DNA from 3 places in the Streptomyces sp. NPDC041122 genome. Region 3 is predicted to be linked to each of the others. Evidence: riboswitches for the same ligand, from Rfam matches in the RefSeq annotation. Region 3 holds a riboswitch; each other region holds the start of a gene.
What was found. A riboswitch is a leader RNA that binds a small molecule or an ion and turns the genes downstream of it on or off. The one in region 3 is predicted to bind cobalamin.
Positions count from the first base shown of each region.

Region 1: linked by a shared signal. The riboswitch ahead of ACZ6B8_RS00250 (ABC transporter substrate-binding protein) and the one ahead of ACZ6B8_RS00935 (prenyltransferase/squalene oxidase repeat-containing protein) in region 3 are both predicted to bind cobalamin.
Region 2: linked by a shared signal. The riboswitch ahead of ACZ6B8_RS03775 (ABC transporter substrate-binding protein) and the one ahead of ACZ6B8_RS00935 (prenyltransferase/squalene oxidase repeat-containing protein) in region 3 are both predicted to bind cobalamin.

Region 1 covers NZ_JBVIYQ010000001.1:56,378-59,618, reverse strand. Annotated here, with positions in the region: gene ACZ6B8_RS00260 (AraC family transcriptional regulator) at 1-713, shown strand, start outside; gene ACZ6B8_RS00255 (VOC family protein) at 710-1,222, shown strand; cobalamin riboswitch at 1,231-1,415, shown strand; gene ACZ6B8_RS00250 (ABC transporter substrate-binding protein) at 1,518-2,534, shown strand; gene ACZ6B8_RS00245 (FecCD family ABC transporter permease) at 2,606-3,241, shown strand, end outside.
Region 2 covers NZ_JBVIYQ010000001.1:865,315-868,555, forward strand. Annotated here, with positions in the region: gene ACZ6B8_RS03770 (FecCD family ABC transporter permease) at 1-289, opposite strand, end outside; gene ACZ6B8_RS03775 (ABC transporter substrate-binding protein) at 370-1,341, opposite strand; cobalamin riboswitch at 1,386-1,506, opposite strand; gene ACZ6B8_RS03780 (M67 family metallopeptidase) at 1,510-1,932, opposite strand; gene ACZ6B8_RS03785 (amino acid permease) at 2,020-3,241, opposite strand, start outside.
Region 3 covers NZ_JBVIYQ010000001.1:214,826-218,066, reverse strand. Annotated here, with positions in the region: gene ACZ6B8_RS00940 (SCO2322 family protein) at 1-575, opposite strand, end outside; gene ACZ6B8_RS00935 (prenyltransferase/squalene oxidase repeat-containing protein) at 572-1,801, opposite strand; cobalamin riboswitch at 1,924-2,044, opposite strand; gene ACZ6B8_RS00930 (MBL fold metallo-hydrolase) at 2,075-3,142, opposite strand.

The DNA of each region.
Region 1 (3,241 bases), 160 kb from region 3:
CCGGCGAATCCCCGGACCGGGCCACCGGCCCGGCGGCGGCGCGCACCGACATCGTGGTGGGCGGCCTGCACCAGAGCCCCGCCTACGTCGTCCAGCCCGAGCACGAGGCCGGCATCCAGCTCGCCGTGCACCCCCTCGCGGCCCGCGCGCTGCTCGGCGCGCCCGCCGCCGAGCTGGCCGGACAGCTCGTCGTCGCCGGCACCGACGTGTTCGGCGCCCGCGCGGGCGAGGTCCGCGAGCGGCTCTGCGAGCTGGACCGCTGGGCGGACCGCTTCGATCTCCTCTCCGGCTATCTGCGGCGCCTCGCGTCCACCGACCGCGCCACGGGATCCGTACGGCCCGAGGTGGCCGCGGCATGGGCGTGGCTGGCCCGGCACCGCGGCGCGGGTACGCTCGGCGGCCTCTCCCGGCACGTCGCGCTCAGCGAGCGCCGGCTGACCGCGCTGTTCCGCGCCGAGACCGGACTGAGCCCCAAGCAGGCCGCCCGCCTGATGCGCTTCCAGCACGCCAAGGCCGCCGTGACCAGGGCCGTCGCGGCGGGCGACCGGCCCGACCTCGCCCGGGTCGCGGCCGACACCGGCTATTACGACCACTCCCACCTGGTCCGTGACTTCCGGCAGTACACAGGGGCCAGCCCCACCCGCTGGCTGGCCGAAGAGTGCCGGAATATCCAAGCCGGGGCACACGGCGGAGGCGAAGAATCGAAGCCATGAACACCACACCGAAGACCCAGACGGAACAGCGATTCGACACCCCTGACACCCCTGACACCCCTGACACCACTGACACCCCTGACACCCGCGTGACCCCCGCACCCGCCATCTGGCCGGGCGTGCAGGCCGCGGACGCCCTCGCCCTGATCGACTTCCTCGTCGGCACCGTCGGCTTCCTGCGCACGGCCGTCTACGAGGACGAGGGCCGCGTCGCCCACGCCCAGCTCGACTGGCCCGAGGGCGGCGGCATCATGCTCGGCTCGTACGACCCGGAGTCCTCGGCCACCTGCGGAAAGCCGGGCGCCGCGGGCGCCTACATCGTCACCGCCGAGGTGGACGAGCTGTACCGGCGCCTCACCGCGGCGGGCGTGGAGATCACCAGCGAGATCGAGGACAAGCCCTACAGCAGCCGCGAGTTCGGCATCGCCGATCCGGAGGGCAACCGCTGGTCCTTCGGCACCTACCCCGGCGAGCCGCGGCCCGCGCCGACGGCCCGCCCGAGCGCGTGACGGGTGCGTGATAACTTGCGCAAGCCAGTCAAACCCACACCTGGGCCAGGGAATCCGGTGCGAATCCGGAACTGACGCGCAGCGGTGAGGGGGACGGGCGGGGCCACGGCCACTGGGCGTCTCAGGACGCCCGGGAAGGCGCCCCGCCCGGTCGATCCCGAGTCCGAAGACCTGCTGGCACCTCCGTCCGCGCACCGGGCGGCGGAGGTCGTGACGCAGGCCAGGCTCCGCGTATGAGCCGCGAGACCCGAAGGATCACGTGTCCTCGACAGCCCGTATATCCACGCCAGTCCGCATGTCCGCCCTCCTCTGCGCCTGCCTGCTCGCGCTCACCGCGTGCGGCGGCGGCTCGGCGGGCAAGCCGGCGGGCAAGGGCGCCGACGGCTATCCGGTCACGGTCACCTCCTGCGGCAAGAAGGCCGAGGTCACGGCGGCGCCGCGGCGGGCCGTCTCCCTCGACCAGGGCTCCACGGAGATCCTGCTCTCGCTCGGCCTCGCCGACCGGATGGCAGGCACCGGCACCTGGACCGACCCGGTCCTGAAGAACCTGGCGAAGGACGAGGCGAAGGTCGATCGGCTCGCCGACCGCTACCCCTCGCTGGAGAAGGTCCTCGACAAGGAGCCGGACTTCGTCAGCGCCTCCTTCCTCTACACCGTCGGCAAGGGCGGGGTCGCCGACCGCTCGAAGTTCACCGAGCTCGGCGTCCCCGTCTACGTCTCGCCCAGCGACTGCGCGGGCAAGGACAACGACGGCGCCGGCGACGGCAAGCGCGTGCAGACCCTCACCATGGACACGGTCTACGGCGAGGTGCGCGACCTCGCGAAGGTCTTCCACGTCGAGCGGCGCGGCGAGAAACTGATCGCCGACCTGAAGCGCCGCGTCACGAAGGCGACGAAGAACATCCGGGCGTCCGCGTCCGACACCCGCCTCATGTACTGGTTCGCCAACTCCGACGCCCCGTACCTGGCGGGCTGCTGCGGCGCCCCCGGCATCATCACCCGCGAACTCGGCGCGAAGAACGTCTTCGACGACACGCACGACGAGTGGCCGCAGATCAACTGGGAGACGGTCGCCGACCGCGACCCCGACGTCCTCGTCCTCGGCGACCTCACACGCAAGTCGCAGTCCGCGGAGAGCGCCGCGGCGAAGATCAGGTTCCTGGAGACCAACCCGGCGACGAAGAACCTCACCGCGGTGAAGAAGAAGCGGTACGTCCTGCTCAGCGGCCAGGCGATGAACCCCACGATCCGTACGGTCGACGGCATCGAACAAGTGGCGGCGGGGCTGCGGAAGTTCGGGCTCGCCAAGTGACGGAGAGCGGGACGGCGCCGGAAGCGGGTACGGGTACAGGTGTAGGTACGGGTACGGATCCGGGAGCCGTCCTGGACGACCCTTCCGGCGCCGCCCCCGGCCGCGTGCGCCTGGGGCTGCTCTGGGCGGCCGGCGTCGCCGCGCTGGTCCTCTCCGTATCCGTGGCCGTCACCATCGGCCCGGCCGACATCTCCGTGCCCGACGTGTGGTCGACCGTCGGCGCCCACCTCGGTCTCGGCGACACCCCGCTCACCCCGATCAGGGACGGCATCGTCTGGAACCTGCGGATGCCCCGCACCCTGCTCGCCGCGGTCTGCGGCGCGGGCCTCGCGGTCTGCGGAGCCGTCATGCAGTCCCTGCTCCGCAATCCGCTCGCCGACCCCTTCGTCCTCGGGGTCTCCTCCGGGGCGTCCACGGGAGCGGTCGCGGTCGTCGTCCTCGGCGTCGGCGGGGGAGCGGTGTCGGTCTCGGCGGGCGCCTTCGTGGGCGCGCTCTGCTCGTTCGCGCTGGTGCTGCTCCTGAGCCACACCCTGGGCGACACCACGGACCGGGTCGTCCTCTCCGGCGTCGCCGCGATGCAGCTCTTCTCCGCGCTGACCTCGTTCGTGATCCTCACCGCGGGCGACGCCGAGACCACGCGGGGCGTGCTGTTCTGGCTCCTCGGCTCGCTCAGCGGCATCGGCTGGACCGACGTGTGGCTGTGCGCC
Region 2 (3,241 bases), 650 kb from region 3:
CGCCGACGGAGGCGCCGGAGGAGACACCGAGCAGGAACGGGTCGGCGAGCGGGTTGCGGACGAGGGCCTGCAGGACGGTGCCGATGACGGCGAGGCCCGCGCCGACGGCTGCGCCGAGCAGGACCCTGGGGAGGCGGACGTCCAGCACGATGGTGCGGAAGGGGGAGGGTCCGGCCCGCCCCGTGAGGATGTCCAGGACCTGGCCCGGCGGGATCCGGACCGAGCCCAGGGCCAGCCCGGCGAGTATCGCTGCCGCGAGGGTGACTGTGAGTACCGTCAGAACGACCAGGCGCCGACCCCGTGCGTCCCGTCGATCGCCCTTCGGGCTCGTCCTCGAACGCCGGACGGGCTGGAATGCCCGGGTGCGCCTCACAGCTGCGCCGCCAGCTTCCTCACCGCCTCCGGTGCTCGTACGCCGGTGACCACGTCCGACAGTCGCAGCACCGCGAAGCGCTTGTTCCTGACGGCCGGGACGTCCCGCAGGACCGGATCCTCCAGGAGGCGCTTCTTCTTCTGGGCGACGGTCGTGGCGCCGTAGTCGAGGATCAGGATGGTCTCGGGCCCGCGCTCGACGACCTTCTCCCAGGAGGCGTCGGTGAAGGACTTGTCGACGTCGGCGAAGACGTTGCGGCCGCCGGCCCGCTCGATGATGTCGTTGCCGATGCCGCGGCCGCCGGCGGTGAACGCGGTCTTGTCGCCGCTGTCGTAGACGAAGACGGACCGCGCCTTCTCGCCCCGGGACTTCTTCGCGGTGGCGGTGAGTTCGCGGCGGGCGCCCGCGACCCACTTCTCGGCACGGTCGCGCACCCCGAAGGTGGCGCCGACCTCGCGGACCTCGCGGTAGACGTCGTCCATGGAGACGGGCTTGTTCGCGCAGCCCTCGACGTTCAGGCGGGTCTTGATGCCCGACTTCGCGAGCGCGGAGCGGCTGCGGCCGTCGCCCGCGAGGAAGGCGCTCGGGTAACCGCCGTACACGAAGTCGGGATTGGCGGCGAGCAGCTTCTCGTACGAGGGGTATTCCTCGGCGAGCACGGGGCGCGACCTGTACGCCTTCTCGTACTTCGGCAGCACCTTGTCGTCGAGATAGGCGGTGCCGGCGATGTGGTCCTGCAGGCCGAGTTCCAGCATCACTTCGGTGGTGTGCTGGTTCATGGTGACGGCGCGCTTCGGGGGCGCGTCGTACGTCGTCCGCACGCCGCAGTTGGTGACGGTGTACGGGAATCCGGCCGCCCGCGCGGCGGGCTTCGTGTCGCCGTCGGTGTCCGCCGACGAGCACGCGGCGAGCGGGACGAGCAGGGTGGCCGCGGCGAGCGCGCGTATGCCGGTGTGGCGGCGGGACATGGCTGAGCTGCCTCCTCCAGGGGATTTCCGCGTCCCCTGCGTTGCGTGGAGAAAGGCGGCAGGTCAGTTCCTGACTCCCCCGGCCCTGCGCGGGGCCGGGGTCACAGTGGCGGGACCGTGCCGGGTTCGCACCGGCTTCCTGGGTCCTGCCGCCCTCATGAGTGAAGCTCAGTATGCCTCGACGACCTTTACCTCTTCCTCGGTGACCTCGCCGTCCACGATCCGGTACGAGCGGAACTGGAAGGGGCCCGCGCCGTCGGTGTCGGCGGTGGAGACCAGGACGTAGTGCGCGCCGGGCTCGTTGGCGTACGTGATGTCGGTGCGCGAGGGGTAGGCCTCGGTCGCCGTGTGCGAGTGGTAGACGATCACCGGCTCCTCGTCGCGGTCGTCGAGGTCGCGGTAGAGCTTGAGCAGGTCACCCGAGTCGAACTCGTAGAACGTGGGCGAGCGCGCGGCGTTCAGCATCGGGATGAACCGCTCGGGCCGGTCGGTGCCCTCCGGCCCCGCGACCACGCCGCAGGCCTCGTCGGGGTGGTCCTTGCGCGCGTGCGCGACGATCTGGTCGTGGAGGGCCTGGGTGATGGTCAGCATGGGAGCCAGGATAAGCAGAGGGCCCGCACCGTACCGAAGTGTGGTACGGGCGGGCCCGAATGCTGGACATCGGCCTTGGGGGGCCGGTCAGTCCTTGCTGAGCGGGTCGCCGTCGGACGGGCCGTCCGTGCCGCCCTGGGCGCCGACCTTCTGCTTGGTGAAGGCGGCAGCCTGCGGGTTGCGGCTCTTGAGCACGAGGTAGGAGACCGTCAGGATCAGGGCCCACACCGGCGCGGCGTACAGCGAGATGCGCGCGTCCTTGTCGACGCCCATCATCACGATGACCATGCCGATGAAGGCGAGCGCGAACCAGCTGGTGTACGGCGCGCCCGGGGCGCGGAACGTGGATTGCGGCAGCTCGCCGCGGTCGGCCTTGCGGCGGTAGCGGATCTGGCAGGCGAGGATCATGATCCAGGCCCACATGCCGGAGATGGTCGCGAAGGAGACGACGTAGTTGAACGCCTCGCCCGGCCACTGGTAGTTGATCCAGACGCCGACGAGCATGAAGGCGGCGGAGACCGTGGTGCCGGTCAGCGGCAGGCCGTTCTTCGTGAGCTTGGTGAAGAACTTCGGGCCCTGGCCGTTGAGCGCGAGGTCGCGCAGCATGCGGCCGGTGGAGTACATGCCGGAGTTGCAGGAGGAGAGCGCGGCGGTGAGGACCACGAAGTTCACGATCGCGGCGCCGACGCCGAGACCCATCTCCTCGAAGGCCTTCACGAACGGCGAGACGCCCGGCTTGAACGAGGTCCACGGGACAACCGACAGGATCATGATGAGCGCGCCGACGTAGAAGACGGCGATGCGCCACGGCACGGTGTTGATGGCCTTGGGCAGGACGGTCTTGGGGTCCTTGGACTCGCCCGCGGTGACGCCGACCAGCTCGACGGCGAGGAAGGCGAACATCACGATCTGCAGGGTCATCAGCGTGGAGCCGATGCCGTTGGGGAAGAAGCCGCCGTCGTCCCAGAGGTGGGTCACGGAGGCGGTGTCCCCGGCGTCGGAGAAGCCGATGGTGAGGATGCCGACGCAGATCAGGATCATGCCGATGATGGCGGTGACCTTGACCATCGAGAACCAGAACTCCAGCTCACCGAAGAGCTTCACGGAGATGAGGTTCGCGCCGTACAGGATGACGGTGAAGACCAGCGCGTAGGCCCATTGCGGGAATGAGTCATGGGTCCAGTACTGCATGTACTGGGCGGCCGCGGTGACTTCGGTGATGCCGGTGACGACCCAGAAGAGCCAGTACGTCCAGCCGGTCACGAATCCGAAGAACGGGCCCATGAACTCGCGTGCGTACTCCGAGAAG
Region 3 (3,241 bases):
GCCGACTCCTTCTTGCCCGTGCCGTCCCCGGCGACCTGTTCCCCGCAGCCCGCCCTCGGGTAGCCGTCGATGGCGCAGAGCAGCGCCTTGCTGTCGTAGCGCAGCGGCTTCGCGACCGAGGCGAGCGCCTCCGCGCTGGTGGCGTCCGCGCCGACCTGGGCGCAGGCGGTACGCGGCTTCGGCGGCGTCTCGCCGTCGGGGGCGTCACCGGCCGTGCCGAAGTCGACGACCAGGGCGACGCGCTTGCGCCCGTCCTTCGCCGGGGTCTTCGCGCAGATGTCTTCGAAGACGGCGGCCCCGCGCGGCTTCGCGGCGTCCTTGGAGTCCTCGGAGACCGCGAAGCGGAAGCCCTGCACGGCGCCGTCCTCGGGCCGCGCGGTGCCGGGGCCCTGACTCGCGTACGTCCACCGGCCGCCGTCCCGCTCCCAGAACGACCAGTAGCGGTAGCCGGCGGCCTGGGCGGGCGCGACGGCGAGGACGCCGAGGAGCGCGGCGAGGACGGTCCCGAGCGTCAGGGCGCGGGCGCGCCGCCCGGCCCGCGCCGGGCGGCCGTGCCGCTCGCGGCCTCGCGTCACGGCTGCTTCTTCTTGCGGTTGCCGCTGTACAGGAAGCCGATGCCGATGCCGGCGACCATGCCGACGCCGATGATCCACCAGACGCTGACGCCGCCGTCGTCGTCCTTCTTGTCCTCCTCGGCCGACGCGGTGGCGGAGTCCGACGCGTCCTGCGGGGCGGGGCCCTGCGCGTTGAGCTGCTGCACGAGGTCGGCGCCGCCGAAGTCGCGGGCGTCCATGCCGGTCGCGTGCGCGGCGAAGACCAGCTGGGCGTAGGCGGCGGGGCCCGTCTCCTTCGCCCAGTCCGCGGAGTTCTTCGTCAGCCACTCGGCGGACTTCTCGGCCTGCTCCTTCTGCCCGGCGGCGGCGAGGGCGATCACGGCGTCCGCGGTGTTGCCGACGTCCGGCTGGTCGGTGGCGCCCGGCAGCGAGGAGATCAGGTGGCCGTCGGTCTTGCCGAGGGTCTTCAGGAGGTATCCGGTGCCGTTGCTCGCGGCCTGCGCGGCGGTGTCGGGCTCCGCGCACTTCGGGGCGCCGGAGACGTTCTTCTTGGCGGGCGTCACGACCAGGCCCCGGCCGAGGCTGCCGAGCACGCCGGCCGCGGTGGCGTCGGCGTTCGGCGCGAGCTTGCCGGACTTCATGTCCGCGAGGCCGAAGGCGCCGCCGTCCTTGCCGCAGTCCATCGCGAGCTCGGACAGCGCGTCGTAGGGCGACTTGCGGTCCCGGGACTTGGCGGAGGTGGGGTTCTCGCCGGCCGCGACGAGCGCGCCGACGACGATGCCGGTGGAGTTCGCGTCGGAGGGCAGCCCCGGGTTGTAGCCCCAGCCGCCGTCCTTGTTCTGCACCGACTTCAGCCACTGGACGCTCTTCTTCACCGTCGTGTCCTGGCCGCCGAGGGCGGCGAGGGCCTGCACGGCGGCGGCGGTGGAGTTACTGTCGACGGCGGTCTTGGAGTTGCACGGCTCGGTGGCGTCCGCGCGGAACGGCGCGAAGCCGCCGCTCGCGCACTGCTGCCCGGTCAGCCAGTCGACGGCCTTGGCGGCGGGCCGCACGCCCTCGGTGTGCTGGGCGAGCAGGGCGTACGACTGGCGGAAGACGCCGTCGAACTTGGGGTCCTTCTTGCCGTAGAGGCCCGAGGGGAGCGCGGTCGAGGGCTTCGGGGAGGGGGCCGCGACGGCGGCCGGTGCGGCGGCCGAGCCCAGCACGGCGACGGCGGCCAGGACCGCGGCGCTGCGACGAACGTTCATGATGGGGCGGGTTGCCTCTCCCTGCGGGGAGCGGGGCGCACGGCACCGTGCGGGCACGGCCTCCGGGCGGCTCCGGCTCCGTATACCTCGACGGTGCCGCTCACCGGGGTCCGGTGACGCGAGCCGGTCACGTTCCGCGCCGGGCATTCCGGCTCACCGAATCTGACGCTCGGCATACGGCTGCGGGTCAGCGCCGGATTCGCACCGGCTTCCCCCTGCGCGGACGTGAGGACGACTCCTTCACTCTACCGGCCGGTCCGTGTGCCCTTCGGGTCACACCGCCACGAACGTGAGCGGATCGCTCCCGGCCACGGCCTCCGCGCGCCCCAGCTTCACCAGGCGCCGGACGTGCGCCTCCGCCTCCGACACGGCGATGTTGCGCGAGCCGTAGGGGATCTCCCCCCAGGGGCGGTTCCACTCCATGCGCTCGGCGAGCTGCCAGGGGGTGAGGGGCTCGGCGAGCAGGGTGAGCAGGCCCGTCAGGCGCTCCTCGTGGTGGTCGAGGAGTTCGCGGACCCGGCCGGGGGCGTCGGTGAACGCGCGCTGGTGGGCGGGGAGCACCTCGGCGGGGGCGAGGCGCCCGACGCGTTCCAGGGAGTCGAGGTAGTCGCCGAGGGGGTCGGTCACCAGGTGGTCGTCGGGGTCCTCGTACAGGCCGATGTGCGGGGTGATGCCGGGCAGCAGATGGTCGCCGGAGAAGAGGCGGCCGTGGCCCGCGAGGCCCGCCGGGTGGTCCTCCTCCAGGTGCAGGCAGACGTGGCCCGGGGTGTGGCCGGGGGTCCACACCGCCCGAAGGCGCCGGCCCGGCAGGGCGAGGAGTTCGCCGGGTGTGATGTCCCGGTCGGGCAGCGCGGGATCGAGTCCGGGCAGCCTGCGGGGCCTGCCCTCCTCGCGGGCGCGGAGCAGCGGGGCGACGTGGTCGGCGGGGGCGCCGGCGGCGGTGAGCTTGGCCGCCATGTAGCCGTACCAGCGCTCGGGCGGGTTGGCGCGGGTGCGGCGCACGACGGAGGCGTCCGCCTCGTGCATCGCGATCCACGCGCCGGACGCCTCGCGGACCGCTCCGGAGAGCCCGTGGTGGTCGGGGTGGTGGTGGGTGATGACGACGCCGTGCACGTCGGCGACGCCCGTCCCGCAGGCGGCGAGCCCGGCGGTGAGGGCGTCCCAGGAGGTCGGGTCGTCCCAGCCGGTGTCGATGAGGACCGGGCCCGCGTCGGTGTCCAGGAGGTGGACCAGGGTGAAGCCGAGGGGGTTGTCGGGGATCGGGACCTTGATGCTCCGGACGCCGCCGCCGTGCTCGATCACCGGCGGGCCGCTCGCCTGCGTGCCGCTCACCTGCGTCATGGGCGCCTCGTCTCTGTCGCTGGTGCCGCCACTATAACTAGAACTGGTTTCAATGGTCGCCCAAGTCGACGGACTCGATGGCGAGTTGGCCCTTCCGTT